One region of the Vibrio kyushuensis genome, then DNA from elsewhere that is predicted to be linked to it. Evidence: predicted binding sites of a transcription regulator. Region 1 holds the regulator's gene; the other holds the start of a gene.
What was found. Region 1 encodes CRP, which controls carbon source genes, mostly activating them, when cyclic AMP is high. Its sites were predicted from a motif close to TGTGANNNNNNTCACA; they were not measured.
Positions count from the first base shown of each region.

Region 2: a site for CRP is predicted at 2,434-2,449, ahead of recB (exodeoxyribonuclease V subunit beta). Genes of this name have one in related genera too.

Region 1 covers NZ_JAKJSV010000007.1:139,359-155,931, forward strand. The annotation lists gene kefB (glutathione-regulated potassium-efflux system protein KefB) at 1-1,093, opposite strand, end outside; gene kefG (glutathione-regulated potassium-efflux system ancillary protein KefG) at 1,083-1,736, opposite strand; gene L4D20_RS16430 (ABC transporter ATP-binding protein) at 1,879-3,798, shown strand; gene L4D20_RS16435 (TIGR02444 family protein) at 3,798-4,304, shown strand; gene L4D20_RS16440 (hydrolase) at 4,330-5,331, shown strand; gene L4D20_RS16445 (YheU family protein) at 5,342-5,554, shown strand; gene L4D20_RS16450 (phosphoribulokinase) at 5,698-6,567, shown strand; gene crp (cAMP-activated global transcriptional regulator CRP) at 6,808-7,440, shown strand; gene L4D20_RS16460 (DUF1338 domain-containing protein) at 7,547-8,338, opposite strand; gene astD (succinylglutamate-semialdehyde dehydrogenase) at 8,364-9,821, opposite strand; gene astA (arginine N-succinyltransferase) at 9,916-10,935, opposite strand; gene L4D20_RS16475 (aspartate aminotransferase family protein) at 11,087-12,307, opposite strand; gene L4D20_RS16480 (aminodeoxychorismate/anthranilate synthase component II) at 12,676-13,263, opposite strand; gene L4D20_RS16485 (ExeM/NucH family extracellular endonuclease) at 13,444-16,038, opposite strand; gene trpS (tryptophan--tRNA ligase) at 16,386-16,573, opposite strand, start outside.
Region 2 covers NZ_JAKJSV010000003.1:229,011-245,583, forward strand. The annotation lists gene recB (exodeoxyribonuclease V subunit beta) at 1-2,237, opposite strand, end outside; gene recC (exodeoxyribonuclease V subunit gamma) at 2,697-6,194, opposite strand; gene L4D20_RS07580 (ABC transporter substrate-binding protein) at 6,548-8,269, opposite strand; gene L4D20_RS07585 (DUF2160 domain-containing protein) at 8,418-8,690, opposite strand; gene L4D20_RS07590 (carbohydrate ABC transporter permease) at 8,703-9,521, opposite strand; gene L4D20_RS07595 (carbohydrate ABC transporter permease) at 9,560-10,423, opposite strand; gene L4D20_RS07600 (ABC transporter ATP-binding protein) at 10,423-11,523, opposite strand; gene L4D20_RS07605 (ABC transporter ATP-binding protein) at 11,529-12,617, opposite strand; gene L4D20_RS07610 (sigma-54-dependent Fis family transcriptional regulator) at 12,952-14,838, shown strand; gene L4D20_RS07615 (TDT family transporter) at 14,906-15,874, opposite strand; gene L4D20_RS07620 (LysR substrate-binding domain-containing protein) at 15,985-16,573, shown strand, end outside.

The DNA.
Region 1 (16,573 bases):
TTGATAAGCTCACTACGACCAATAGAAAAGAGAGCTGTTCTGGCGATAACAAACCTTCAGCGGTAGCCGCGGTAAAAATAACGAAGGCAAACTCACCACCTTGGCTCAAAATAGCTGACATTTTACTACGTGCCTTTGCACGAATACCAAAAGAGCGCGCCAATAAATAGAGCACCCACCCTTTGACAAAAACCAATGCTGCGACTGCCAACAGTACCTTCATCGGCTCTAAAGCTAGTAAACCTAAGTTCGCTGCCATACCAACAGATATAAAGAACAATCCAAGTAATAATCCCTTAAATGGTTCTATCGCAATCTCTAATTCATGACGGTATTCGCTTTCCGCTAAGAGAACGCCTGCGAGGAAGGTTCCCAACGCCATTGATAAACCAAGCTGCTTCATGACTAACGCAATACCAATGACTAGTAACAGCGCCGCAATGGTAAATAGCTCTCTTACTCCGCTGAGTACAACATACCGAAATAGAGGCCGAAGTAAGAAGTGGCCAATGACAAGCAGTGCCGTCACCCCGCCTAGCATCCATATTGCATCAAGCCAATCCCCGGCGGTGTTTCCCGCGAGTATCGGTAGAATAGCTAACATTGGGATAACTGCTACATCTTGAAAGAGCAAAACGGCAAAACCAGATTGTCCTGTTTCCCCGCCAGCAAGCCCTCGCTCCTCAATGACTCGTAACGCTATCGCCGTGGAAGAGAGTGCTAATCCCATACCGATAACAAGACTAGTCTGCCAACTTAAATCAAAAGCGCTGACAATGAGAGAAATGATAACGGTAGTAATCAAAACCTGAGCACCACCTAAACCTAAGATGGGGCCTCTCATTTGCCACAGTTTTTTAGGATTAAGCTCTAGGCCAATTAAAAACAGCAGTAGGACCACACCAAACTCGGCAAAATGTAGAATATCCTCAACATCACTGATCAATCCAAGTCCCCAGGGACCAATCGCCACGCCTGCTAACAAGTAACCTAACACTGACCCTAACCCGATTCTTTGAGCTAACGGGACAGCAACTACAGCGGCAGTTAGAAAGATGACGCTGCTTTGTAGAAAGTCATATTCAAGCGCCATTGCTTTCCCCTTTCTGGGTCGTTGAAGATTCATTTTCTAACGGAGATTGTTCTGTAATAGAAGCGTGTTCGTTAGTAGAAGAAAGCTCCTTCATCGGTGATAGCAGCCACTGACGATAACATTCAGCATGTTGATAGCGATCCATATCCGTAGCATTGCGAGACCAATACAACACTAAAGGTTCAACCCATTGCATCTGACAAAGCGCCGCCATCAACTCAAAGGGTTGGAGAATTTGTTCTAACGGATACTTGTTATAACCTTTATCTCCAAAAGCGACTTCTTTACCGCCCGTGGTGATCACATTACGCCAAACCTTGTCCTTTAGTTCGCTTGCACTACCAAAGGCAAACCCCTTACTTAACACGCGATCAAACCACTCTTTAAGCAGAGATGGGCATGAGTACATATAAAGAGGGTGCTGAAAAACAATCACATCATGGTCAAGAAGGCGCTGATGCTCTGCAGCGACATCAATGAAGAAATCAGGATAGTGGGCGTATAAGTCGTGGATCGTCACATGATTAAGTGACTCAATTTTTTTAATCATCACTTGGTTAGCGATTGAGTTGTCAGGCTCTGGGTGAGCATAAATCACTAATACTTTTGGGGATTGTTGGTTCTGCTTATTAAGTTCCGTCATTTCGAGAGCAAGCATCCTAACGTGTTATAAAGTTGTTATTCTTTTTTAGCATCATAACGCAATTTGTATAATGATCGACATTTATCCTTATTCCCCCTACTATTTGTCGCCATAAATGCCACCACGTGCTAGTTAACATTCTATGATTATCTTTTCTGACATCCAGTTACTCAGAGGTGGTAAGCCTCTTTTAGATCAAGCATCCGCAACCATCCACCCTGGCGACAAAGTCGGCCTTGTGGGAAAAAATGGCTGCGGTAAGTCAACCTTGTTTGCTCTACTCAAAGATGAGCTGTCTATTGATGCAGGTTCATTTAGCCAACCTTCGCATTGGGAGCTCGCTTGGGTTGCTCAGGAGACGCCAGCACTTGAGCGTGGCGCACTAGAATATGTTATCGACGGCGATCGCGAATACCGTTCACTAGAAAATGACTTAATTAAGGCAGAAGAAGCTGATAACGGCACTTTGGTGGCTGAGCTGCATGGAAAGATAGAAACCATTGGTGGTTATACAATTAAATCTCGTGCCGCAGAGTTATTAGATGGCTTAGGATTTACCCAAGAGCAGATGAGCTGGAACCTGACCCAGTTCTCTGGTGGTTGGAGAATGAGACTCAACTTAGCCCAAGCGCTACTTTGTCGTTCAGATCTGTTACTTCTTGATGAACCGACCAACCACTTAGATTTAGATGCCGTTATGTGGTTAGAGCGTTGGCTACAAAACTATCCTGGCACACTGATCCTGATTTCCCATGACCGAGATTTTCTTGACCCTATTGTGGGTCGAATTATTCATGTAGAAAATCAGCAGCTCAACGAGTACACCGGTAACTACTCCTCTTTTGAAACGCAGCGTGCACAGAAGCTCGTACTGCAACAAGCGATGTATCACAAACAGCAGAAGCAAGTGAACCACATGCAGAGCTATATTGATCGCTTCCGCTATAAAGCATCCAAAGCAAAGCAGGCTCAAAGCCGAATCAAAGCCTTGGAAAAAATGGAAAAAGTGCTTCCAGCTCAGTTTGATAACCCATTCAGCTTTGAGTTCAAAGAACCCGCTGCGTTGCCGAATCCAATTTTGATGATGGATGACGTTAGTGCAGGCTACGATGACACACTCATCTTAGAAAAAATTCGCCTTAATCTTGTTCCGGGAAGTCGTATTGGTTTGCTTGGTCGTAACGGCGCAGGTAAATCGACATTAATTAAACTACTTTCTGGTGAACTTAAGCCTCAGTCGGGCGATTTAGGCTTTTCGCAAGGCGTTAAAATTGGCTACTTTGCTCAGCATCAGCTCGAAACGCTACACCCTGACGAAACGCCTCTGCAACACATGATGCAGATTGCTCCGGGCAAAACCGAACAACAACTAAGAGATTATTTGGGTAGCTTTGGTTTCCAAGGAGAAAAAGCTCTCGATAAAGTGGCGCCGTTTTCTGGTGGAGAGAAAGCACGATTAGTTTTAGCTCTCGTAGTATGGCAAAAGCCAAACCTATTGCTACTTGATGAACCAACTAACCACCTTGATCTCGATATGCGTCAAGCGCTCACCTTTGCCCTACAAACCTTCGAAGGCGCAATGGTTATTGTCAGTCACGATCGCTACCTATTACGCGCAACAACGGATGACCTCTATTTGGTTCATGACCGCCAAGTTGCTCCATTTGATGGTGATTTGAACGATTACTATAAGTGGCTAACCGAACAACAAAAAATTGAACGTAAAGAGGCGCAATCTCAACAACCATCAAAAGATGGCAGCAACAGCGCAATGGCGAAAAAAGAGCAGAAGCGCAAAGAAGCCGAATTCAGAAAGCTCACCGCCCCACTACGTAAAAACTTAACCAAATTAGAGAAACAGATGGATAAGTTTAGTGAAGCGATCTCTCAAGCTGAAGAGCAATTATCAGATACTTCACTGTATGAAGCTGAAAATAAAGCTAAGCTTACTGAAGTATTAGCGCTTCAAGCGACCAGTAAGTCAAAACTTGAAGAGGTCGAAATGGAATGGATGGCAGAGCAAGAAGCTCTGGAGCAGATGGAAGAGGAATTTAATCGATAATGACTCAAATGCACGCTGAACTCTCTCTAACACTTGAAAGGCTATGGCAATTTAGTCTTCAATATTACGGTGTGCGGGAAGTGAAACAGGCGTGTTTAGAGTTGCAGAATCAATATCATGGAAACGTAAACTTGCTGCTACTGCTAAAATGGCTTGATGAGCAGCAAGTCTGTTTTCTTGATGAAGATTGGCACAAAGTCGAAGAGTGCCTTGGCCGCTCCGAAGCACTGCTCCATAGCTACCGAGAACTAAGACGTAAACTCAAATTGCACCTTCCAGATACGCTTTACCGCGAATCACTGCAATTCGAACTTCAGCTTGAGAGGCAACAACAATCCGATCTTGTCGAATGCATCAATGGGCTTCCTTTAACCAGTCAGCTGTCATCAAACAATAACGCTCACCTTTCACTAACGCAGCGTTACTGCCGTCAACTTGGCGGCGAACACCTTTATCAAGCTTTTTCAGCGCCAGCACCTTACAAAAATGACGATAGAAAACAATAACAGCCACAAACATTAACGGTTTATCATGACTCAATTTATTGCAGCGACGGGAATTAAAAACCCGCACTTACAAACACTTGCGCCGCGTTTTATGCGTAAAAAAGCGCTTTTCGAACCCGTTTGGCAAACGCTCGATACAGCTGATGGCGATTTTGTCGATCTAGCGTGGAGTGAAGACCCAATATCTGAGCAAGCTGCTAATAAACCTATTTTTGTCCTATTCCATGGTTTAGAAGGCAGTTTTTATAGCCCTTATGCCAACGGTTTAATGCAAGCATTCGCCAAACAAGGTTGGTTATCCGTCATGATGCACTTTCGTGGCTGCAGCGGTAAACCGAATAATCTAGCAAGAGCTTACCACTCAGGTGAAATTGAAGATGCTCGCTACTTCTTAAACTACCTCAATATGCGCTTTCCAAATAATACTAAGGTTGCTGTTGGTATTTCTCTTGGTGGCAACATGCTAGCAAACTATCTTGCTCACTATAAAGAGCAGCCTATGTTAGACGCCGCAACGATTGTCTCTGCACCGCTGGATCTATCATCCTGCTCTAAACGTATTGAACAGGGGTTTTCCAAGATTTATCGCCGTTACTTAGTCTCATCGTTGAAAAAGAGCGCATTGCATAAACACCGTTTGCTAAAAGGAGAACTAGGGCTTTCTTATAAGCGTATCAAGCGTATCTCAAAGCTGTATGAATTTGACGAGCTCATCACCGCACCTCTGCATGGATTCGAGAGTGCACAGAACTATTACCAACGCTGTTCTGGTATACATCGACTGCAAGAAATTAAGCTTCCATTGCAGATTATTCATGCCAAAGACGACCCGTTCATGACTCACGATGTCATCCCTAGTTTTATTCTTCCCGATAACATCGACTATCGACTCCTCGATCATGGTGGCCATGTTGGTTTTATATCCGGCAGCTTAACCAACCCTAGTTTCTGGCTAGAGCAAATGCTACCGGCTTACTATGAATCCCTAAAACAAAAAGACACACTAAAAACAAAATTGAGCGACTAGAAAGAGCACTATGATTATTCCTTGGCAACAGATAGAAAACGAGACACTAGAAAACCTCATCAAAGAATTTGTCCTTCGTGAAGGGACCGATTACGGTGAACATGAATGTTCATTACAAGATAAAATCGAGCAGGTGAAAAATCTGTTAAAAAGCGGCGAAGCGACGGTTGTGTTCTCAGAGTTACATGAAACAGTGGACATAAAATTACGCAATTCGCTATAGCCTTCTCGCTTTTCACTTCACTCCTTTGCTCAACGTAGACCTTTCTATTTTGCATGCTATAGTGAAAAACTGGCTTAGGGGCTTCAATCAATATGAAGCTTCAAGCTCTAAACAAGTACGTTACATCTACGACAAGGTTTGTCATGTCAGCAAAACATCCAATTATCGCGGTAACCGGCTCTTCAGGAGCAGGAACGACCACCACATCAGAAGCGTTTCGCAAAATGTTCAATATGATGAGCGTGAAACCTGCATGGGTTGAGGGCGATAGTTTCCACCGCTTTACCAGACCAGAAATGGATGTTGAAATCCGTAAATCTAGAGAGCAAGGAAAGCACATCAGCTACTTTGGTCCACAAGCCAATGACTTCCCGACTCTTGAAGAGTTTTTCCGTACTTATGGTAATGAAGGCTCAGGGCAAGTTCGTCGCTACCTGCATACCTTTGATGAAGCGGTCCCTTACAACCAAATGCCCGGCACATTTACTCCTTGGCAAGATCTACCCGAAGACTCCGATGTGCTGTTCTACGAAGGCTTACATGGTGGTGTGGTTGATGGGGATGTCAATGTCGCCCAGCATGTTGACCTATTGATTGGCATGGTACCGATTGTAAACCTTGAGTGGATTCAAAAATTCGTTCGAGATACCCGAGATCGTGGTCACTCACGCGAAGCGGTTATGGACTCGATTGTTCGTTCAATGGATGACTACCTAAATTACATTACGCCGCAATTTTCTCGTACTCATATCAACTTCCAACGAGTCCCAACTGTTGATACTTCGAACCCGTTAAACGCAAAAGGTATCCCTAGTCTTGACGAAAGCTTCGTAGTGATACGATTGCGTGGTATTAAGAATGTCGACTTCCCATATCTTCTGGCAATGATTGATGGTTCATTTATGTCGCGACACAATACTCTGGTTGTACCGGGGGGGAAGATGAGCTTCGCTATGGAACTCATTGCAAGACCAATCTTGCAGCAGCTAATTGAGACCGGGAAAATCGGATAAACTCTCACCGGAGCGACCGATTACTTTTCATACCGTGATCATGTGCACGTTTTTGCGTAAAATATCCTCGTTTAGACCCGATTAAAATCAAGAAATCCTGTGCAAAAAAGGATACTATTCTTAACCGAAATACAAGATAGCTTGCAGCACAAGTAACGTGCGCATATCCAAAGCAGGCTTATTATGCTTAGCTGCATAAATGGAAAGCTACCAGTACACCTTCAGAGGAAGTGAGATATTATGGTTTTAGGCAAACCTCAAACAGATCCAACACTAGAGTGGTTTCTTTCACACTGTCATATTCATAAGTACCCTTCAAAAAGCACGCTAATTCACGCGGGTGAAAAAGCTGAGACGTTGTACTACATCGTTAAAGGCTCTGTAGCGGTACTAATCAAGGATGAAGAAGGTAAGGAGATGATTCTTTCTTACCTAAACCAAGGTGACTTTATTGGTGAACTAGGCTTATTCGAAGAAGACCAAGAACGTACCGCATGGGTTCGTGCTAAGTCTCCTTGTGAAGTAGCTGAAATCTCTTTCAAGAAATTCCGCCAACTTATCCAAGTTAACCCAGATATCCTAATGCGTCTTTCGTCACAGATGGCTAACCGCCTACAAGTGACAAGCCAAAAAGTAGGTGATCTAGCGTTCCTTGACGTTACAGGCCGTATTGCACAAACGCTACTTAACCTAGCGAAACAACCTGATGCAATGACTCACCCAGATGGCATGCAGATTAAGATCACTCGTCAAGAGATTGGTCAAATCGTTGGCTGTTCTCGTGAAACCGTTGGTCGTATCTTGAAGATGCTAGAAGAGCAGAATCTGATTTCTGCCCACGGTAAGACTATCGTTGTTTACGGTACTCGTTAATTTCTAACTAATTAGAGATTAAGAAAAATATTAAAGCCACCAGCTGCGAAAGTTGGTGGCTTTTTCGTTTCTTAGCCGTAGAGCTAATGAAAAGTTTTAACTAACGTTAGCTATCCGTACTTTCAAAGATTTTATCCGCTGAAGCCGCAACAAAACCGGTATATAGCGAACCATTTGCCATCGGATATCGCTTAGCAAATTCATAAAATCCGCCCGGAATAATTTCTATCCCTTCAGTAAAGCTAACCGCTACTTTATCGGCCATGGTCGACGACTGCTCAAGCAGTACATCAGCCGAGCCTTTCACTTCACCACCCGCTTCATTAATGACAAAACCAGAAGTACGTAAATGGTCATTGACCTGCTTCACTTCATCGAATTCATTAAGCTGATTCACACTCACGGTAAAGTGATTCGCACCATAGCCATGAGCGGCTAACCAAGCCGCATACTCACTTTCTTTTGCTAACACTTGGAAATCAGCATAACTCAAGTCCCAAAGTCGGCCACCGGATAAGAACTCATGACCTTTTAGGTTACTATGATCCAATTGCTCTACAAGCTTGGCGACGATCTGCTGCAGTTCAACAGAACACTCATCAACCTTGAGTTCGCTGATGAACACTTTCGGCTGATTAGGGTCTTGATGCTCATAGTGTTTTGCCACAAGTTTTTTGCTCTCAAACTCATAATCACCACAAGCAACATATCCCACATCCAAAAACGGCTTAGCCAACGTCTCAATACCAAGAGGCGCTAAATTGAATGTTCTCAACGCAATATGGTCATTAATTAATTCGTCGTTCTCACGCAGTAATTGATGAACTTTTTCTGCCGATGGGCACAAACGCTCAATATAATCATTCCATAAAGCGCCAAATAGAGTATCCGGTGTCATAACGTGTCCTTGTTTAGAGTTCGAGTTACAATTCAATGCCAGGGCTGAAGGTCGCAGGAAGAAGCGTTTCATCGCCTTCCATTGAAGCCATTGGGTACGCACAGTAATCTGCGGCGTAGTAAGCGCTTGGTCTTAAGTTACCGGAAGCACCCGGACCACCAAATGGTGCATCCCCGCTTGCTCCTGTTAACTGGCGATTTCGATTAACGATACCCGCACGAATATGGTCAACAAAGTAATTCCACTCACTATCATCGGTAGAGACTAAGCCAGCCGATAAACCAAATCGCGTATCATTTGCCATTTCTACAGCGCTTTCGATACCTTGATAGCGAACGACTTGTAGCAGTGGGCCGAAATACTCTTCATCTGGCAGTTCATCAATCGCTGTCACATCGATAATACCCGGAGTGACAAAAGCCGCTTCTCCGGCTCTTGCTTCAACAAGGCTCTCACCGCCAAGCGATTGCAATTCGCTTTGAGCATTAAGTATCACTTTTGCTGCCGCCATCGAGATCTGCGGGCCCATGAATGGAGCAGGCTCTGCAAACGGCTGGTCAACATTGATTTTCTGAGTTGCTTTAACTAGTGCAACCAACAGTGCGTCACCCTTTTCACCTTGAGGTACATAAAGGCGACGAGCACACGTACAGCGTTGACCTGCACTGATAAAGGCAGACTGTATAATCGTATACACTGTAGCGTCTAAGTCACCATAATCGTTTGAGATAACCATCGGATTATTGCCACCCATCTCAAGCGCAAGCATTTTACCCGGCTGCCCAGCAAACTGACGATGCAACACATGTCCTGTATTCGCGCTGCCAGTAAACAATACGCCATCAATGCCTTTCGCATCGGCTAACGCAATACCTGTCTCTTTAGCGCCTTGAACAAGGTTAAGCACGCCTGCAGGTAAACCGGCTTGTTGCCACAACTTCATAGCAAATTCACCTATCCACGGCGTCTGCTCTGAAGGTTTAAATACCACAGTATTTCCAGCTAGTAATGCTGGAACAATATGACCATTGGGTAGATGGGCAGGAAAGTTGTACGGGCCAAAGACCGCCATAACACCGAGCGGCTTATGACGAAGAACAATTTGGTTACCTGCGGCTTCGCGTCTCGCGTCACCTGTTCGCTCATGATAAGCACGAATAGAGATGGCTATTTTACCGGCCATTGCACCCGCTTCCGTACGAGTTTCCCAGATTGGCTTGCCCGTTTCTTTAGCAATGATTTCAGCGATTTCTTCGCTGTTCTCTTTTACTTTTTCAGCAAACCTTAGAACGACCTGTTCTCTCTCTGCGAAACTTGTTTTCTTCCACTCAACAAGCGCCTTTCGAGCAGCACTAACGGCCGATTCGACTTGAGCTGGCGTAGCACTATCGCCTTGCCAAATCTGCTGATTGTTGTACGGGCTCGTTGAAATCATCGCATCGCCTTGTCCTGCAATCCATTCTCCACCAATCCAATGAGTCATAAATAAATCCTTTTCTTGTTACTGCAAAACTTTCCACGTGGAAAATTGTTTATAGAGTTTTCTACTTCTGAACTGACCACCTTTAAGCAGCCTATTACTGAGCAAGCATCCGTACATAGTCGCCCTGAGCAACTTGCAATGCCTTTGCTACATCTGGCGCTAAAATAACGCTGTCGCTGGCTTGGTCATACGCAGCCTTTGCCGCAGTCGCTCTAAAGTTCTCAAATGACGTATTTGAAATTAGGTAGTGATCTGCACTAGTGTGCTCAGCAATAACGACTTTTGATCTAAAAGAATTTCTGATTGAATCAATATTTCGCGCATCACATTCAACCGTCGGGCCTGCATCAAAAATATCGACATAGTTTCGACAAGTGAAACCTTCTCGCTCTAGCAATTTAAGCGCAGGTAGAGTGTTCTCGTGCACTTGTCCAATGACGGCCTGAGCCTCTTTGCTCAACAAGTTTACGTAGATTGGAAGCTTAGGCATGAGGTCAGCAATAAAACCTTTCTTACCGATACCGGTTAAGTAATCTGCCATGGTGAAATCAATGGAGAAAAAGTGCTCTTGTAGCCACTGCCAAAAAGGAGAATTACCTTCTTCATCTGAAACACCACGCATCTCGGCAAAGATAGTTTTAGAGAAACGATGTGGATGCTCAGCCAACATTAAGAATCGGCACTTAGACATCAAGCGACCATTAAGACCGCCACGAAAGCTTGGGCGTAAAAACAGAGTACATATTTCGCTGCAACCCGTGTAGTTATTACCAAACGTCAGCAATTTAACCACATTGTTCACACCCAGTTTTGGTGAGGCGTGTACAACGGTGCTGATGTGGTAAGAATAAAATGGAACATCCCAGCCAATTGATGCCTCAACTCCGGTACACCCGGCTACCTCTTCGGTTTCACTATCAAAGCCGACCATCAGGTAGCCTTCATCACCCGGCTCGGTAACGCCATCTTTAGTAAAGCTATATTCAGAGTGTTGTATACGATTAGTAAGGAGTTCTTCATTAACAGGAAGAGATGTAAAACCATGACCAGACTCAACAGCGCAAGTATGCAAAGCATCGTAGTCAGACATTGTAATTGGACGAATTACCAGCATCGAAATTCCCTCCGGATGCGAGTGAAGCTAAAAAGCTGTGGGGCTAAATAGAAACTTAGCCCCGAGTGGTATTCATTCGAATACTCATTAATTATAGAAGTGCTTAACTTTATTTTTTAAGTGAACAACTAACTGTTTTTTAAGTGAGTGACTAGGCTGTAAGTGATGCAATCGCGGCATCAAGCTTAGCAAGGCCCTGCTCAATCTCTTGTGTGGTAATCACTAAAGAGGGTGTAAAGCGCACGATATTCACGCCTGCCACCAAGACCATTAGCCCTTGCTGACCAGCTGCAACCAAAACATCACGTGCTCTACCTTGCCACTGATCGTTCAGTACTGCGCCCAACAATAAACCCTTACCACGCACTTCTGAGAAGATTTGGTACTTATCATTAATCTTAGCCAGTCCTTCGCGGAAAATAGCTTCACGCTCTTTTACACCCGCTAGAGTTTCAGGCTGACTAACAATATCAACAACTGCTTCGGCAACAGCACACGCCAATGGGTTACCACCGTAAGTCGAACCGTGCGTACCCACTTTCAAATGCTCGGCAAGTTTAGATGTGGTAAGCATTGCACCAACAGGGAAGCCGCCACCTAAAGATTTTGCAGTACTTAAAATATCAGGTGTAACACCTAGACCTTGATACGCATAAATTTCGCCAGTACGGCCATTGCCGGTCTGTACTTCATCAAAAATCAGCAGTGCATTGTGTTTATCACATAGCTCGCGAACTTTTTTGGCAAACTCATCGGTAGGAGAAACGATTCCGCCTTCGCCTTGAAGTGGCTCCATCATAATGGCGCAGGTACGCTCTGACATATGCGCTTCTAGAGCTTCAATATCATTGTATGGAAGATGAGTAACATCGCCAGGTTTAGGACCAAAGCCATCAGAATAAGCAGCTTGACCACCCACGGTTACAGTAAAGAACGTACGACCATGGAAACCTTGTTGGAAAGCAATGATTTCAGATTTTTCTTCGCCGTGAACATCGGCAGCCCAGCGACGAGCGAGCTTTAATGCTGCTTCATTTGCTTCAGCGCCAGAGTTAGCAAAGAAGACTTTTTCAGCAAAGCTCACTTCCGTCAGTTTTTTTGCAAGACGCAGTGCTGGCTCATTGGTCATCACATTACTTAAATGCCAGATCTTATTGCCTTGCTCAGTAAGTGCATTCACCATCGCCGGGTGGCAATGACCTAAACAACTCACCGCGATACCACCAGCAAAGTCAATGTACTCTCGACCATCTTGATCCCAAACGCGTGCGCCTTCTCCTTTTACAGGAATCATTTCCATTGGGTTATAACAAGGTACCATCACCTCATTGAATAAACTGCGTTCTACTTTTTCAACGTTTTCCATTGTCATTGCACATTCCTTCTTAACACGACCAACAAGCAGTTCAGCGTATTAGCCCCCTAATAATGAAGGCATATATTATTTCGCATTTTGACTGCTGCAGCATTGTATTTACATTTAATTAACCATTTCAATAGTGATTTATTCTTTTCAAGCACGGAAGCATCCACCAATAATCACTTCACATGACTATTTATGCATCAAGTCGAGGCTTTTATGAAGCTTTTTTTTTATGCGAAGAGAAAGAAGTAGTGGGAACTCAGCGGTATCAAGGCGATGCGGTTTAACAGAGTATCTGTTGCGAATAATTTTTCATTCGCTGAACGGCACTTAATATATGAAAGAAATGTTAAGAAAGGTGATCGCGGTCAGGTTGTCTAATTGGCTCTACGAGCTAAGAAATTAGCCAATAGTTGATGCCCTTGTTCTGTTTTGATCGATTCAGGGTGAAACTGCACCGCATCGATTGGTAAGGTCTTATGTTGATAGCCCATTATTTCATCCATTGAACCATCAGCAAGAGTAGTCCAAGCGGTCAGTTCAAAACAATCTGGAAGGGTTCCATTTTGCACGACTAAGGAGTGATAACGGGTCACTGTTAATGGATTATTTAAACCTTGAAATACACTGTGATTGGTATGAACAATTGGCGAGGTTTTCCCATGCATCACTTTCCTAGCTTTCACCACGTTTGCACCAAAGGCTTGTGCAATGGCTTGATGACCAAGACAGACGCCCATAATAGGAAGCTGACCTGCAAAGTGTTTGATGGCGGCTAAAGAGATACCCGCTTCATTGGGTGTACAAGGTCCAGGGGAGATAACAAGATGGGTTGGATCAAGCGCTTCAATTCCTGCAATATCAATGGCATCGTTACGCACAACCTTAACCTCTACACCCAGTTCGCAAAAGTACTGGTATAGGTTATAGGTAAATGAATCGTAATTATCGATAATCAATAGCATGGCAACAATACAGCTCAAAACATTGAAACACTCAGAGGGCGGTATTGTGCAATACCAAGAGTGAAAGGCAAGTATTAACTCTGAAAAAGACAAAAATAAGACCAGCTGTTGCTGGTCTTATTGGTTTACACGAGTTGTTATTATTTTACTTTTACACTGACGTTATTAGCTTTACTCGTCTTATTGACGTCGACGCCACATCATAAGCCCAAACATCGACATAAGTGCCCCTAAACCAAACGAACCACCCATTTGCAGCTCAAGTACTGCTGGATCATGATCTGAAGAGCGGTAGTGATCTTGGTACTTCGGCAGGTCGCCTTTATACTCTTCGTTGTAATCAAACAGAGTCGACTCACCGCCATTGATGTGCCAATCTGTTGCATCAACCACTTTATCTTCTAAGCTCTCACTGATCAGTAGGTGGTCTAACGCGCCCACTTCATCATTGTACGAGTAGCTCCAGCTTTTAGGGTGCATCATTGCAACAGCATTAATGTACCCATAGTTATCAGTAATAACCGCGCCATCATCGCCAAACTGAGGCTCACCTGCAATAAAGGTATTACGCGCCGCTTTGATCTCTTTACCATATTTCTCAGCGCTGTAATCCGTCAGAACCAGCATCGGATCTTCCATACCGTAAGAGTTCATATCACCAAGGATTACCTTATGGCCTTTGATCTCATTCAGTGCATCGCCAAGTGCAACGGCTGCAGCAACACGAAAGTTTTCACATGAACCCTGTTTATCCGCATCAACACCACCCTGACCACCTTGCTCAACTGGCGCTGCATCTTCCCAACATTTTGAACCTTTCGATTTAAAGTGGTTTACCGCCACCGTAATTTTCTCTTTAGTGCCTTTCACTTTAAACGTTGGCGCTAAAGAGTCACGTTGGTAGTTTTTACCACTTTCAATCACCTTGCCGTCATCATCGATAACTTCAGGCGCTAGCTGGCTTGGCATCGCGATAACACGGCTAGTCTTTAACTTCACAACCTTCGCTCGGTAAATAACACCTGTCGTGATCACATCGGTGCCAATCGAGTCTAAGTGATTGGTTTCGCCATCTTGATTTGAATCTACCGCAACGAAAGAGTACTGATCTTTCTTCTTAGGAATACGTAGATTTATTTGATCAACAAGCTGAGTAATCGCACCACTGTCACCAAAACCGTTATTCTCTATCTCCATTAAGCCAACGATGTCAGCATCAAGAAGCAAGATTGCATTAACGATTTTCTCTTGCTGGATTTCAAACTCTTCATACGAGTCAGCACCACGATTACCGCCATGCAAGTTGGAATCACCACCGAATGGCGAGTTGAAATAGTTAAGAACATTGAATGTAGCGATACGCAGATCACCACGATTCATCTCTGGACGATCTGTACGTGGTGAGTTGCGAACAAAGTTCTTGTTAGTCAGCTGATTCGTCGCGATTAAGCGATACTCGTTGTAGCTGTAGCTCAATGCGCCCTCTAATCCGACAATAGTATCGTCAACACGGATGTAATCTTCTGTTGAACCGTTTTGATCGATGTCAGTACGACCAAAATCAGGGTAATAAGGCACTTCTCCATTCGGTGCTTTTTGATCCGTTTCGACAAATAGGCGTGCTAGTTTGTTTTTCTCTGTCTGCTCTTTTGCTTCTTCTGATCCTGCAACAAACAGTTGGTTAGGCTGCATGTTTATTTCGCCCTGCGCCAGTACCATATTGTTGCGACGCCCTGAGTAATCATAACCAAAGGTGCGCGTGACACGCATATCAAGCTCTTCAGTTGTTCTTACCAGCATGCCTTCGTAACGCTCCAGCGTCTGCTCGAAGTTTTCATCGCTATCGAGTATTTCAATATCGACAGCTTCTGGCACTGCTTGTTCGCTCGTCTTCACCCAGTTGTTATTCTCGGCTTTAAGCTGAGTTAAGCTGTAATATTCTTGAACCTTCCCCTTCACACAGACGACGTCACCCGGTACTAGGTCTGACTGAGCAAGGTTGGTGTGAACGAACAGACCATCAGAGGTATTTGAATTGTAGTCGCCCTCTAATGCTTGAAGATAAAAGCCTTTGGTTAGCCCTGTTGTGACTGCTGTTACAACACCTTCAACAAAGTACTCTTCATCGGTAATGTATGGGTAGCCATCAATAAATGGCGAGGTATCACCTTCGCCTTGGATTTCTTTAATAGAGGTGAAGACAGGATTAGCACCATCTTGACTGCAAGCGAACGGTTGTGGGGGTTCAATAATATCTAACGAACCTAATCCTTCGATATTGTCTTTGGCTAATGCTACCCACTGAGAAGCTTGGTAGCTTGATGATGGCGTTAAGTCAGCGCGAACTAAGGTTACGTCTTTGCCCCAATCAACATCACCCATGACACCCATCATATCGTGAACACTGCCATCAATATTAAGCAGAGCAACCGGATCATCACCGTTAAAATTAATCACTGTAGTGTTTGTTGTATCAGTCACATCCAGAATGGCCTGAGAAGCGCTTGAATTCGAAAATACCAGTACTTCATTCGCACTAATAACTCGCCCCGACAATGGTAACAAGGCATCCCAGCTGCCTCCACCGTTGCTTGATTTCGCCAACTGAAAGTTATCTAGACTAACGGCTGTATCGCCCGTATTGGCGATCTCTAGCGCTTTGTTATTACTACCACCTTCGACATACTGAGAAATAACCACATCGGCCAGTGCTGGAGCTGCTAACGTTGAACTCATTGCAAGGGCAAGCAAGTTACGCGTAAATTTGGTTTCCATTATCCACCTCTAATGCCCTCTCAAATGTCGCTTTGCATCCCAGAAGGCGTTCCATATCACATTAATTGAATTGTCGTTTTTATTTTGCGCGTTCAGTGTTGGACTTTTATGTAAGTTATAAAAACATTCACATGACATATCGAGATCGCGATCTCATTACTAAATCAAATAGCTGAATGAGGCGCATACTTTCAACAAGCAGAGTAAACAGAAGAAGTATGGTGGAGTTATCAGTGGCACTAACTGATGGATTTATAAATAGAAAAAGCCCTTAACTGGCGCTAAGGGCTTTACAAATAGATAGAACAAAGAGTACTCAGACTGACGTCATCCCACTCTATTCGCTACTATGGACGAGTAACAAAACCAACCGCTTCGTACGCTTTTTTCAGCGTCACAGCAGCGCGCTCAGACGCTTTATCAGCGCCCGCTTTCATTACTGAGTCTAGATACGCACGATCATCACGAATACGCTTGTACTCGGCTTGTACAGGCTCTAGCATTGCAACAATGGCTTGACCAACATCTTTCTTAA
Region 2 (16,573 bases), on a different contig from region 1:
GATTTATGAATAGTGACGATTTGAACGAGATTTCTTTCTGATTCAAGGCGTTGTATCTGATCATCACTGCCACCTAAGCCTTGCTCAGCTTGGCTAATCGTTTCGGCTAGCCAGCGCAGTAGACCATGGTCACTATCCAGATCTTGCCTTGCTTGTTGTAGTAGCTCACCAATGTGCATTAAGTCAGTAAGCGTTCGTTCACCGTTCTCTTCTTCAAGTAACCTTTCCGCGATATGACGCTTACTCATCACCGAGCGAAGCATGGGTAGCACACCCCGTAAAAGCCACAATTTACGATACTCTTTAAACTCGTTAACCGCGTTATCCCAAATTATCTCATCGTTATTTAATGCATCTAACTGACTCGCATTTAATGCAAACAACTCAGAGGCTAAGCACGCTCTCAGAGCTCGATCGTTTTCCGGAGTCAGCGTCGCTTGAAGTAGGCGTTGAATATCTTGAGCAATACCACTGGTAAACACGCTATCACGATTAGAAAGGTACACACTGGCAATGCCTTTATCCGCAAGAGCCTGCTTAATCATTCGTCCTTCATTCCCGGTTCTAACCAAAACCGCGATATCGCCCGCTTGAACCGTTTGTTGTTTCTCGCCACTTTCAAAGTGGGCCTTATCATTTTGCGCAGCGGTTAATATGGTTTGGATCTGGCTTGCTGTTGCCAGCGTCATCTCATCAAGATACTCACCTTTAGTGCGCGGTTTGTCTTCCGCCTCTTGTAACCAGTAAGTCATCGCGGGTTGAATCTGGTCATTGAGAACCCACTGCTTTTTGTCTGCAACAGGGCTGTAGTTCACTGGCAGGAATGGAATATCATCATCATAAATAAATGGGCTTGTTGATGATTCAAATAACTGATTTACCGCAAGCACCATATTGGCACTCGAACGCCAGTTAGTCCCAAGCGTATAGTGAGCACTTACCTGATTCCGCGCTTTGATATAAGTAAAAATATCCGCACCACGAAATCCATAGATCGCTTGCTTGGGATCGCCAATCATAAAGAACCCACACTCAGGGTTATTTAAGTAGATACGGCTAAAAATATTGTACTGAAGGGGATCGGTATCTTGGAACTCATCGATCATTGCCACAGGGTATAAACTACGAATGCGCTCAGTGAGAAGAGCTTCGTCATCGACATCTATCGCAGCAGAGAGTTGAGTAAGAAGATCATCAAATGATAGCCACTGTTTCTGCTTTTTCGCACTGGCTAACTTTTCACGACACTGCTCAATAGCATGAGCCATTAATGGTGCTTTTAAGTTTACGGGCGTGGCTAAAAACGCTTCAACCGCATCAAAAACGTCATGTTGTGGCGCGCTGCCTTTGGGTGTTTTTTCTAATAGAACATTTTGTGCAAAGCGTTCTAATTTGTCGGGATAATCGTAGCTTGTTGATGGGTGCTTGGCCCATTCAGATATCGCCTCAAGCCATGTAGGTAACGATTTTTTGGTGTAGCTACGTTTGTTAATATCAGAGTTTGCGATTAAGTCATGGAAATCATCGTGATGCTCAAGCCACAGCTGCTTTAGTGCATCAACTTTGGAAAGGTTTTCTTGATGTAGAGATTGTAAATCGCCACTCATGGCTTCCACTGACAAGGTTAATGGTGCACCTGTTAAGTAACCACCAATGTCAGAAAGCAATTCAGCCGGTGAGCCCCAGATGCGCCTCACTTCCCCGGCAAGATTAATCGCTAACGGATAAAAATTACGACGCCAATAATCAGCAATGACCTGAGCTTTTAAATGACTTTCATCGGTGACGAATTCATTGTTAAATCGGCTACCGGACTCAAAAGCATTTTGCGTAAGCATGCGCTGACAAAATCCGTGAATCGTATAGACCGCCGCTTCGTCCATTTGGCGCTCTGCTTGTAATAGTATTTTAGCGGCTTCTTTATGGTTGCTGATTACTTCAAGTAACGGAGCAATAACGGGATCGTTGCTCTTACTGCGAGCAAAAGCGATTCGTGCATCATGGATTCTAGCTCGAATACGATCTCTCAATTCAGCCGTTGCTGCCTCAGTAAAGGTCACGACCAATATTTGATCAACGGTTAGCGGCTGTTGATGACGGGTATTGTCATCGCCATGCCCAAGCAATAAGCGAAGATATAAACCAGCAATGGTAAATGTTTTACCCGTGCCGGCTGATGCCTCAATAAGCCTTGCTCCATGCAGCGGAAACGTCATGGTATCTAGTGCCGTTGTCATTATATCCAAACCCTTTTACTTGCTAACTGCATAAAGCTATCCAATTGAATGCACATTACTTTCATTGCTACTGAGTAAATTACCACTATCACACTCTCGAACTTAAATTTTTTACCCAATAAATTGGCTGTATAACGTGATCTAGCTATGAAAAATCTGACAAACTAATACTTAGTTACTAACCATACTAAGCTAGTGCGATCTCACTCACGGTAGAGGATCTGGTGAGCCTATAGTATGCGCTCACAGGTTAAGCGAGTATCCAATGCGAATACTTACAACCAACAGAATAATGGTCCCTCTGACCTATGGCCGTACAGAAAACGCCCTACACTATAATGATTGACTGGCGGCCATTTTACTTCTTCTCTATTCCGTATTTTTCCCGAACACTCTACATCTCTCAGCATCGACCAATCTTAGTAATTCATCCGTCAAAGCCTTCAGACTTTTGTATCTTCAGACTTTGGCATCCTCTGCATTTATAACCGCCAAACGCGGCGCCTGAATAACTAAGGCAGAAAGCATTCTTACCTGCGCTGCTAATTCATCATTCCATTGCGGCCAAATACGAGAAATATAAACATTGGCCCCTTCACCCGTTGCCATATAACTGTCATTAAACGTCGCAGACATTTTCTTATTCGATTTCTCTTCGTCATCGACCCATTTACCGCGACTAAATCCTGCATCGACATTGGCTAACGCTGTTTTCGGGAAGTAGCACAATGGCGTTGTCATGCCTTGATAATATAGACGGACAAGCTCATTAAGCAGGTCTTGCGCATATCCAATATCGTCTATCGCTGGATAGATTTCGTGAACAACCCCTTCTTTACGGTCGTAGCCAACAATATGAGTAGGCTTAGATGTGCCAGAGATCGTTAACAGTAAATGGTCGATCCAGGCAGAGAGGTAATCTTGAGCGCGAATTTTACCACTGCGATAGCGAACAAGACCGGATTGATAGTGCTGAGTCAGCCAGCCTGTTAGCTGAATATCTTTACCTTCACCAAGCACATCGAAAGTAAGGTTTATGTCGATGTCATCAAGTGGGCTACTGCAGATAAATGCCAAAGTCTCAACCAACTCTTCAGCTTGAGCTCTGTTGGTTTCAAATTCAATATCACCAAATGCACCAACAGGTAGCTTTCCTTGCGCCCTCTGCTGCGCGACAAAATCATCAATGATTTTCTGGCTGCCCTGCTTTCCTGATGAGTTCGGTTCACCAGATAGGCGCGCAGAAAGGATGCGTTCAAGCAGTTGGTCTCGTATCTGATAGCTTTCTAAACCATTAAGGACAAACGGTTCATCATCGGCCATGACGGGCAAAGGGGGTTCAAATACGACCTTTAAACGACGGTTGAAAAAGTACTGAACAGGCAAGCGCCAAAAACGTTGTAGTTCAACAACATCGAGTGATATCGGAAAAGTAGCACCTAATAAGTAGTCACTGAGCTGACGTTCAAACTCACCACTTTGCTGGCCAAGCCTATTAACGGCTGGCATCCACTCTTTGGCATAGCTGCCATATTCACTTGAAAACTCTGATGGGCTAAATGGCACCATAGCATGTTGAGAAATAAGAGATGAAACCAGCTTGTCTCCCGATTCATCACTCGGCAAAGTTTCATCGCCCAGTAGACAATAATTTTGCTGGCAGTACTCCATGAGTTCCGTGACTAATACGGAAGGAACTTGCTCGGTATTGTCCTGAATAGAACGCCCAATATAACTGACGTATAGTCGTTGATTGGCCGAAAGTATTGCCTCTAAAAACATGTAGCGGCTATCTTCACGCCTTGAGCGGTCACCCGGTCTAAAACTATTTTGTAAGTAGTCAAAGCCTTCGGTGATGTCATTGGGCGGATAAACACCATCATTCATCCCGAGTAAACAGACAACATTGAATGGGATTGAACGCATTGGCATCAGAGTACAGAAGTTTACCTGCCCGGCTAAGAAGCGCTGACTAACCCGCGTACCTGATAGCTTATTATTGAGGTATAAACTCACCACATTGGGTGCAATATCTTCAGAGTAAGCCGCTTCAGCAAGCTGATCTTTCAATGAGGCTAACGTGTCACGTATCGATTTCAGCGCCACTTCACCTTCAAGCTCCACCGAAAAGAAATCATCCAACAATCGATTAAGTATTTCACGCCAAGCTTCAATTGACTGAGTCTGAGCAAGTCTGTTTCGGTAATCGCTTATAAGGTCGATAAAGTGAGCGAGTTTTCCTGCTAGCTCAGCTTGCATACCTTGGACTTCGTTGTAAGGAGCAAGAGCTTGCTTCTGTTCTGATGAGTCAACGCCCATATCAAACAGCCCTGCTTGTTCGGGCATGGCGTAACCCAGTAGCATTCTTTGAATGCCAAATTGCCATGTGTTTTGCGATGTCTCTGGCAGTTCAAACTCTTTGGCGGTTAAGCCATCAAGACCCCAACGAATGCCCGACTCTTCTATCCAACGTTTTGCTTGAGAAAAATCATCATCATTGAGTCCAAATTTGGCCATCATTGCCGGTGTTTCTAACAACTCAAGTAACTCTGACGCTAAACAACGCGTGTTGGGTAAATCCACCAACTGCATAAACGCTGCTAGAATTGGGCTCTCTTGAGTGGCGGTTCTGTCGGATATAGAGAATGGGATGTATCGATCACCCGGTGCATTACCAAAGACGGCTTGAATCGCAGGGCTATAAGCGTTGATGTCAGGGACCATAACGATAATATCGCGAGGCTTTAGACCCTCATTCGCGTCAAACATACCAAGTAATTGATCGTACAATACTTCAACTTCACGCATCGCACTATGACACGCGTGCAGCGTTAAAGAGTGATCAGCACCAATAATGGTTTGCTTGTGTTGACTCGAATCAAGCTGTTCGTCGTCTTGATGCTCTTCAAGGTTTAGGATATCCGCTTGCAAGTTATGCAGCAGTGAGTCCCTTGGTATATCGACAAATGCCTCAATCTCGTGTGACTCCAATTGAGAAAGTAGAAACATATTATCGCGGCCGAGCTTACCTAATGAAGCAAGTAAGTTATTGCCGACCACATCTGTATGCAGCTCATCGATAACATTATCTTCCACACTGCCTTTTAATTGCTCTGTTAGACCGCCAACTTCAGAGTGATCGCTCTGCCACTCTACGTGTTGTCGGCCCTTGGCAGCCAATTTCGATAAATATTTTTGGTCTCGCACATCGCCCCAGTAATAACGACATGGGTTGGTAAACATTAAGTGGACATCAATATGCTCACCGATCGCTTTTAAGGCATCCATATAACGAGGAGGAAGCGATGAAATACCAAACACAAAAAGTCGCTTTGGTAAGTTTTCAAACGAACCTTGGTAGTGAGCAAGCGTATCAATGAACTCTTCATAAAGGTTTGCCCTATGAAAAGGGGATTGCTCAAGTTCAAGCGTATAGTCATACAAGGCTTGCCATAATATCGGCTGCCAAGGATGCAGGTCTTCAAGCTCAGCAACGCTCTGCCCCGCTTCCCAACGGGCTATCCACTCCGGTCGATACACCAAATAGCCATCAAAAATATCAGCAATCTTCTCTACCAATTGATAGCGTTTAGAGTGGTCATCATCATCGTCGAGATAACGAGCAAGTGGCTGAAATTCGTCTTGGCCCAGCATAGAAGGCAGCAGGTGCATCAACTTCCACGTCATCGCTTCTTTGTTAAAAGCACTGCGCTTGGGAACATCGGGCAAAATCTGGGTAAACATATCCCAAATAAAAGTCGCGGGCAGCGGAAATTCAAGGTTAGCGGCAATACCAAATTCGTTGGCGAGTTCCATCTTCAACCACTGAGACATGCCCGGGCTTTGAACCAGAATTTGTTCTTTTTCAAACGGGTTTTCTAATGGGTTTTGACGTACAAGCTCAACTAAAAGAGACTTGAGAATATCGATTTGATTGGAGTGATAGACGGTAAACAAAATACGCTCATACTATTCTTGCCGCAGATATAATGAGATTAGCATAGGCATCTCTATTTCGAGAGCGATATAAGCACATGATTGTTATTAATATCGTAAGAGAATAAACATAGTCATAGAATTAACATGGCGAGATAATCAAACCATTCAAAGAGGATTGAAAAACGTACAGAACTGAAAAAATACCCACCCTACTGAATAGAACAGTAAAGTGGGCATCACTCTTATTTTGAGCACTTTGTTAAAAGCTCTATTGAAGGCTCTTTAGAGTTAGCAACTCAGATTGAGCTCCCTACAAGACCCATCCCAGTCACCTAACCCTACTTAAACCTCCAAGCTCTTTCTTGACCGTATTAGCTTTTAGCAATCAGATCTTTGTAAGCGATCGTTTTGCCCTGCGGCTTCTCATTTTCCAACTTCATCTTCGGCGATCCTGGTTGAGACAACCAATATTGAGGATCTTTCTTCGGATTCAGCTTAGGTCCACATTCACCTTGAACACCACTACGCTCAAGACGTTGCATCACTTTATCTTGCGCTTGAGCTAGGCCATCCAGAGCTTCTTGCGGTGTTTTCTCACCACTTGCTGCTTCAGATACATATTGCCACCAAAGCTGAGCAAGCTTCGGATAGTCAGGTACGTTCGTGCCCGTCGGTGTCCACTGTTTGCGCGCATCACTACGGTAAAACTCAACCAAACCACCCAGTTGAGGCGCAGCATCGGTCATCGCTTGTGAGTTAATATCAGACTCACGAATTGGCGTTAGACCAACCAATGTTTTCTTCAAACTCACTGATTTTGATACAACAAACTGAGCGTATAACCATGCCGCTTGGCGTCGATCAAGTGGTGTACTGTTCAAGAATGTCCATGAACCCGCATCTTGGTAGCCGAGTTTCATGCCATCTTCCCAGTAAGGCCCACGAGGAGAAGGTGCCATACGCCACTTCGGTGAGCCATCTTCATTCACAACCGGCAATCCAGGTTTCGTCATATCAGCAGTAAAAGCGGTGTACCAAAAGATTTGCTGAGCGATAGAACCTTGTGCAGGAACAGGACCAGCTTCACCAAACGTCATGCCTTGTGCTTCTGGTGGCGCGTATTGTTTTAGCCAGTCAACGTATTTAGTTGTCGCGTAAACAGCTGCCGGTCCGTTGGTTGCGCCGCCACGGGCAACGTCTGACCCCACAGGGCTACAGCCCTCGATACGGATTCCCCATTCATCAACAGGAAGGCCGTTCGGAATGCCTTTATCCCCCGCGCCTGCCATTGAGAACCAAGAGTCGGTGAAACGCCACCCCAGTGATGGGTCTTTCTTACCGTAATCCATGTGACCGTAAACACGCTCGCCATCAATCATCTTCACTTTATCGGTAAAGAACTCGGCAATATCTTCATAAGCTGACCAGTTAAGTGGCACACCTAGCTCATAGCCATACACTTCTTTGAATTTCGCTTTTAGATCATCGCGCTCAAACCAGTCAGCTCGGAACCAATACAAGTTAGCAAACTGTTGGTCTGGCAGCTGATAAATCTTACCGTCAGGTCCTGTTGTAAAGTCTAGACCGATGAAGTCTGGTAAATCCAAGTATGGGTTAGTAACACTTTTGCCTTCACCTTCGATAAAGTCTGAAATAGGCACAACTTTTCCGTAACGTACATGTGTACCAATCAGATCAGAATCATTAATATAACCATCATAGATATTACGCCCAGTCTGCATCTGCGTTTGCAACTTCTCTACAACATCACCCTCTTGAATCAAGTCATGGTTGACCTTGATCCCGGTAATTTCATAGAAAGCTTTCGCCAGTACTTTCGCTTCATACTCGTGGGTGGTGATCGTCTCAGAAGCAACGTTAATCTCCATACCTTTAAACGGTTTCGCTGCATCAATAAACCACTGCATCTCTTTCTCTTGCTCGCTCGTGGTCATCGTTGAAGGAGTGAATTCTTCACTCAACCACTTATTCGCCGCCGCCATATCTGCATAAGCATTTGGCGAAAGCGCAGCAAAGGCTATCGATAGTGCCATGCAGCGAGAAAGGTAAGACTTTTTGATATCCATTTTCATTATTATTTAACTCCAATTATGAGTAATCGTGTTTCTACGTTATTCGTTGCGTCAAGCGAGGCTTTATCACTCCTGTAGGCTCAAATGTTCCTATCGCAGGCATCACTACAAAAAGCACCACCAAAAACACACCATCAGTTCGTTGCTTTTATCCCCATTTCAAAACAGTACACAGCCAAATTACACAAATGGTAAAAGGCACCCAGATAGAGAGTTCTGAAAATCCGACAAAGCCCAAGTGGACAAAAGCGGAGCTCAGTAACCCAATAAACAATCGATCACCGCGCGTGGTGGTAATCGGTAAAAATCCTTTGCGTTCGATACACGGTCTCTTGATTTCAAAAATAGTCATGGTTAATAAAATCAATGCAATACCAATAAAGAACAGTGCTGAAGGTGTGGTCCATGCCATCCAAGCCATTATGTTTACTCCTTATACTCGACCTAATGCGAAGCCTTTCGCGACATGATTCCTAACAAACCAAACAACCAATATGCCCGGTAGAATCGTTAATACGCCTGCAGCTGCTAGTACACCCCAATCAATGCCTGAGGCGCTGACGGTTCGGGTCATGACGGCGGAAATAGGCTTTGCGTCCACCGAGGTCAATGTTCGTGCAAGCAACAGCTCGACCCAACTAAACATGAAGCAAAAGAATGCCGACACGCCGATACCTGAGCGGATCATTGGAAGGAAAATCTTCAAGAAAAATTTAGGGAAGCTATAGCCATCGATATACGCCGTTTCATCAATCTCTCGTGGTACACCAGACATGAAACCTTCTAAGATCCAAACGGCTAACGGCACGTTAAAGAGACAGTGCGCCAGTGCCACCGCGATGTGAGTATCAAATAGACCCACCGAAGAATAGAGCTGAAAGAAAGGCAGTAGAAAAACCGCCGGTGGTGCCATTCGATTGGTCAGAAGCCAAAAGAACAAATGCTTATCACCCACAAACTTATAGCGTGAGAAGGCATACGCAGCAGGTAATGATACCGTTAGCGTAATCACCATGTTCATCACTACGTAAGTAATGGAGTTGATGTATCCCATGTACCAACTTGAGTCCGAGAAGATGGTGGTGTAGTTCTGAAACGTCCAGTTTTCAGGGAAGAAGCTCAACCCGCCAAGGATCTCCTGATTATCTTTGAATGACATGTTCAGTAGCCAATAGATCGGCAACATCAAACAGATGATATAGAACGCCAAACCGACTATCTGGGTGTAACGCGTGTACTTAGATTTGGTCATCGACATAGTGCTCTCCTTTGATCGACATAGGTATATCCTTATTTACTTTCGCCGTGGGTCATTGCGGTATAGAACACCCAGCTCACCAGTAAAATGATGAGGAAATAGATGATAGAAAAGGCAGCTGCCGGCCCGATATCAAACTGACCGATTGCCATTTTGGTTAGGGTTTGGCTCAAGAATGTGGTTGAGTTACCAGGGCCGCCACCCGTTAATACAAACGGTTCGGTGTAGATCATGAAGCTGTCCATAAAGCGAATCAGCACGCCAATGAGCAAGACACTTTTCAGTTTTGGTAACTGGATATAACGGATGATTGACCATGTAGAAGCGCGATCAATATTCGCCGCTTGGTAATAAGCATCCGGGATAGCTCGAAGACCCGAGTAAGACAGAAGTGCGATAAGCGATGTCCAGTGCCACACATCCATAAGGATCACGGTTAACCACGCATCCAACGGATCGCCAGCGTAGTTGTAATCTATGCCTAAGCTATTGAGCGCCCAACCAAACAGCCCGATATCAGCACGTCCAAAGATTTGCCAGATCGTACCGACTACATTGAGTGGGATCAGAAGCGGAACGGCCAAAACAATCAAACAAAACACTGACCACTTGCCTTTGGTGGGCATGGTGAGTGCGACCATAATGCCCAGCGGAACCTCTATCATTAAAATGGTAAAGGTGAAGCCAAATTGGCGCAGTAATGCCCCATGCAATCGTTCGTCATTCAGCGTATCTCGATACCATTCCGTCCCTACAAAGTAGGCAGAATTGGCATCGAAGATGTCTTGTAAGGAGTAGTTCACTACGGTCATGAGTGGAACAATGGCGCTAAATGCCACCAGAATGAAGACAGGTAAAACTAAAAACCACGCTTTGTTATTGGTTACTTTGTTCATCACATGTCCCCCACATTGACAAGAAATTCATCGACATACAGCATGGTCCATTGCTCTGGAATGCTAATAAATGCCTCGTTTTTCGGGACGATTTGATCTTCTTGAAGCCGCGCCTTAATTTCTTGCTGACCGAGCTTCAACGTCACGATCTTATAAGTACCTAGGTCTTCAACGTACAGCACTTCACAACGTAATGCTGAGTCGTTCGCTTTTTCCCATATGTGAACAAATTCGGGGCGGATCCCGATCTTGATATTGGTACTATTGGTTTGTGCTATCGCGTGTCGATAGGCCTCTGACAGTGGGATCTCAACATCATCAAAGCTAACACCTACTTCCGTTGGAGTGACTTCTATTAAGTTCATCCCTGGGCTGCCAATAAAGTAGCCGACAAAGGTATGGTTTGGTCTTTCAAAGAGCTCTCTCGGTGTACCAAATTGAACAATCTGACCGTTGTACATCACGGCTATTTCATCAGCAAAAGTCGAGGCTTCTAGCTGATCATGGGTGACGTAAATCATCGTAATATTGAACTGCTGATGTATCTGCTTCAGCTTTCTACGCAGCTTCCATTTCAGTTGTGGATCGATAACGGTTAACGGCTCATCAAACAAAATCGCAGACACATCATCTCGAACCAATCCTCGCCCCATTGAGACTTTCTGTTTCTCATCGGCGGTGAGGTGTTGTGCTCTCTTAGACAGCACATCAGTCAATTCCAAAATCTCCGCAATTTCAGTGACCTTAGAGTGCACCTTGGTTTTATGAATCTTCATATTGCGTAATGGAAAGGCGAGATTGTCATACACCGTCATGGTGTCGTAGATCACGGGGAACTGAAAAACCTGCGCGATATTACGATCTTGCGGGCGCAAATCATTCACTTTGAGCTCATCAAACATCACCTCGCCTTGAGAAGGGCTCATGAGCCCCGAGATTATGTTGAGCAGTGTTGATTTTCCGCACCCTGAAGGCCCAAGCAGTGCGTATGCGCCGCCTTGCTTCCACACATGGTTCATCTCTTTGATCGCATAGATAGATGAATCGGTTGGTTTTTTATCATAGGTATGAGCCAATGAATTTAGCGTAATTTGGACCATATCGATTACCCTCTCACGTCGTTGATTGGCGCATGAATTAGCTGTTCATCCATCCCAAACACATAGAACTTATGGATAGGAATATAAATTTTAATGGTTTCATCCACGTCGTAGCTATGTACGCCCGGTAAATGAAGAACTAAATCAACCAGAGTATTTCTTACGTGTAAGAAGGTTTCTGAGCCACTGATCTCAGCCACTTCCACCTGAACGGTCAGCTCTACATCATCATCATTTTTAGGTAACAGACTTAAATGGCTAGGACGAATACCGAATAGGTGCATGCCCTTATCCAGCTTGCTCAATGATTGGTTGAGCGGAAAATGAGAGGTTTTATCGAAGGTCACTTCATTGTCAGTGATCTCACCATTGATTAAATTAATCGGCGGCTCACTGAATAGAATTGCCGAGTCTACATTGTCCGGCTTGTGATAGACCGATGGAGTCACTCCAGACTGAATCACTCGCCCTTCATGCAATATCGTGGTAGTTCCACCTAATGCTAATGCTTCATTCGGCTCAGTCGTCGCATAGATGGCAATGGTATGTCTCGCCTGAAACAACTCGCGCATCTCTTGTCGAAGCTCTTCTCTTAACTTGTAGTCAAGGTTTACTAACGGTTCATCAAACAAGATAATTTCTGCGTCTTTGACTAGCGCTCGAGCCATCGCAGTTCGCTGTTGCTGACCACCTGATAGTTCTAAAGGGTGTTTATTTAGATGCTCTGTAATCTGAAGCATCGCGGCCGTTTCATGAACACGCTGCTTGATTTCATCTTCCGCCATTTTGGCCAAACGAAGCGGTGAGGCGACATTCTCAAACACCGTCAGGTTGGGGTAATTGATAAACTGCTGATACACCATAGAGATATTTCGTTCACGGACAGAAACCCCTGTCACATCAATTCCATTGACCCAGATGCTTCCAGAAGTTGGGCGATCCAATCCTGCGATGAGCCTCATTAAAGAGGTCTTCCCTGCTAATGTGCGCCCTAATAGTACGTTGAACGAGCCCGGCTCGAAGGTGAGGCTGACATCAGAAATGTGCGCCTCCCCGTCTACCAATTTGTTCACTTGATCCAATCTTAATGACACTTAACACTCCTTAAGCTCTGAACAAAATAACTTTCGATATTGTTCGATATTGCTAGAGTCGTGCCAAAACGATTGTGACTTAACAATTTATTTACATACTGTGCCTGCACGCCTTTATTTATATAGGCATCACTAAATACCACTGATAAAAAAGGCGTTTAATCACAATTTTACATGTGAGATCTAAGTAACATTTGTTAACAAAATGTGTTCACGTGTGATTGTATAGTGATATGTTGACTGAACACTTCGTGAACGTTTTTGTTCTAATACGAACAATTAGAATAAATACTTAATTTCGCCATTTGAACTATGGAATTAGGCAAAGCTAGAGATGGACGACAAACATCAATCGATTATTGAACAGTCTTGGCAGCGCTGTCGTCAGTCTGGGCTATTGCACAGCAGTACGCCGACAATTGAGCTCGAAACGGGTCATCTCTTCAATCAGGCTTTGGATGAACACCAAGGGCTTATCACGACCACACACAATAAAGTCATCCCCTTTTATGACAGCCTCTTAGCTAACAGTAATTGCTTGATCACGCTGACTGACACCAATGGGTTAGTGCTGAACAACTGGGGTGAACAGCGATTCTTCTCTCAACAACAACCCGACGTGTTTCAAAATGGCGTACATTGGCGTGAAAGCTTAATCGGTACTAACGCCATTGGCACTGCTTTGGAAACTGGATCTATTGTTCAAGTGTTTCGTGATGAACACTTCTTAACGTCCAACCGTTTCATGATGGGCTCAGCCGCACCTTTGTTTGATTCAGATAGAAAAATGGCGGGAGTACTGTCGATTTCAAGCGACGCCTACATGCCAACCTCTCATACGCTAGGCATGGTCAAACTAATGTCTCAGGCCATTGAAAATCAGCTCATCGCTTCGAAATTTCAAGATGAACACTACCTACTTTGGTTTAACACCTCACCAGAAAACATCGACAGCCAGTGGTCATCACTGCTTGTTTTTAATGACGATGGCGTCATTATCTCTGCTAATCGACGCGCAGAAGTCACATTGGGGCAAGGGCTGGCACTACAGCGGCTTGACCAACTGTTTGACATCAAACTTGAGCAGGTTTTATCGCACCCTCATTACAACCCTATGTCGCTGATTTCGCATTCAAAATACAATTTTTTTGCGATAGTAACACCGCCTAAAGTGCCAAGTGGGCGCAAAATTGATTATCGAATTCCAGAGAAAAAATCAGCACTTAATATTTCAAAAACACCTAACGAATTAGAAAATCTCAACATGGGTGACCCGCGGCTGGCCAAAGCTATCTCGCAAGCAAGCCGAATCTTAAATACCGATATCCCGATTTTAATTCACGGTGAAACAGGAGTGGGAAAAGAGGTCTTTGTGAATGCGTTGCACCTAGCGAGTGAGCGAAAACACGCACCGATGATCGCCGTCAATTGCGCAGCCATTCCAGCTGATTTGGTTGAGTCTGAACTATTTGGCTATGAAAAAGGCGCGTTCACAGGCGCTAACCAAAAAGGCTATATTGGGCTTATCCGAAAAGCAGATAAAGGAACTCTATTTTTGGATGAACTGGGCGATATGCCGATGAACGTTCAAGCAAGGTTACTACGTGTTTTACAAGAGAGGCAGGTAACGCCGCTGGGCTCAACCACCTCTTATCCAGTCAATTTCAAGCTAGTTTCTGCCACCCACTGCAACCTAAAAAGCAACGTTGAACAAGGCAGCTTCCGACAAGATTTATACTATCGCGTTACGGGGCTAAACATTACCCTTCCAACACTGCGTGACCGAACTGACAAAGTAGTGCTCATCAATCACCTATTAGATAAGTTCTCCATCGACGATGAACAACCTAGGTTAAGCCGAGAAGTTCTAACGATGTTTACCTCACATCCATGGCCTGGAAACATTCGTCAAATGGTCAGTGTTATTCAAATTGCTTTAGCTATGGCGGGCAATGAGACAGTCACTACAGAGCATCTTCCTGATGACTTCTTGTTAGACGTCGATGAGCAAAATATATCACAGGGTCTTTTAAGTATGGTTTCAGATGATTCTTCACCGAACATCAATACGCCACCAGCGAATGTTCTAACCTCTATAGATACTAGCCAATGGCTTAGTGTGTATGAGCAGCACGGTCGAAATGTATCAGCGACCGCCAAACAGCTGAATATCAGTAGAAATACTTTATATAAACGACTTAGAGAACAAGGAATACGATAATCCAACATTGGTTTGGTTGTGGCACTTGAGTTTTATTCTTCGAATATCTTACTCAAACAGCTAAAAGCTAGCCATTACTCACTATTCCCTTATTGAATTGATAAAAATGCATGTAGCGTATCGCGACGTAACTAACGACTAACGTGGCTACCAACAATTCAAACCCAGCCAAGTATTGAACTTGAGTCACATACTTTACGTCCATTCCTGTACTCTTTATCCACCCAGTCAATTTGAACAAAGCCGTCGCACTGATCACGATAGGAAAAGTAAATGCCGCATATCCAGCGCTGAACGGTAATCGTAATAGCTTAAAAAATGCGGTATATATCAGCATGGTCATTAAAATTGAAATTCCAAACAGCACACTAATGACAACTGGGGAAGGTGATGCTTGAACAGTCAGATACCCTGCTAATGAAAGGCTTGCCGGCGCTGCCATAATTGCGATGGTCGGTTTTGCTGCGTCGGGAATTTCATGGGTAAACATAAACCGATAGAGCATGATAGGTAACATGATTGCGTAAGCCACCATACCAAACAGCAGTATTCCATTAGCAATAGGCAGTAGCATCGGGTTACCAGAAAAAGAGACATCGGCAACGATTATCCCAATAGGTGGGACAAACCAGCTTGGAACCATGTGATGCAGTTTAAACTCGCGTGAACGATGATAGATAAAGCTCACCAGAAACACGACATGCAAAGCAATAGCCGAGAGCCATAACAGATCACCAGCAAGTGCGTAGAAATGACCTAGAGAATTAGAGATAACCATCACTCCCATAGCAAATGTCGGCACAACACTACCAACAACAGGATGCGCAAGATCTTCACGTAGCAGATGATTATGGAACAAAAATTTAACGGCAAGTATTGAGAGTAACCCCGTCGCTATAGCTGCACCACTCCACTGTCCGTAACCGTGTAGATCGATAAGATTCTCCCAGCACCAACCAAGGCTAGCAATACCAAGAGCAAGGCCAGCCATTGGAGTTGGTGCGTTCATTACTCTGTATTTCATTTTATTTATCATCGACGACTCACTTAGAGCATTGTTTACTTTCAAAGCTATTCTAAGCTTGAGTTTCGTTCTAATATATCTAATTATATAGAACACCCGTTCAAGTTAACTAAACGTAAACTATGTCTTCAAATATCTCGCTCAAACAACTTAAAGTGTTCACAACCGTCACCCAGCATAGAACGTTAACCTCAGCTTCTGAGGCTCTTTTTCTCTCTAAAGCGGCCGTCAGTATGGCACTGTCTGAGCTTGAAAAGCAGATTGGTCATGCACTGTTTGATCGCGTTAATAATCGTTTAATTATCAATCAAGAAGGGCTAAAACTGCTGCCTCTTGCTGATGAGTTACTGCATCGTGTCGATGATATCGACGAACTGTTTAATCATGAACAAGCTCTTACCGGTCAGCTACGCATAGGAACAAGTGACACAATAGGCAACCATATTGCACCAAAACTGCTTAGCGGATTTCGTACAAAAACAAACCACCTATCTCAAAGTTTGTTCATTTCAAACTCAAACTTAATATGTCAAAAGTTACTTGATTACGAATTAGACCTTGCGCTTATTGAAGGGAAAACTCAGCACCCACAATTGCTTTCGACTCAATTTAGTGAAGATGAAATGTGTGTGATCTGCCCTATCGACTTTCCACACTTTGATAAAGAAAACACACTGCTGAGTAAATTAGAACATAGCCAGTGGATACTTA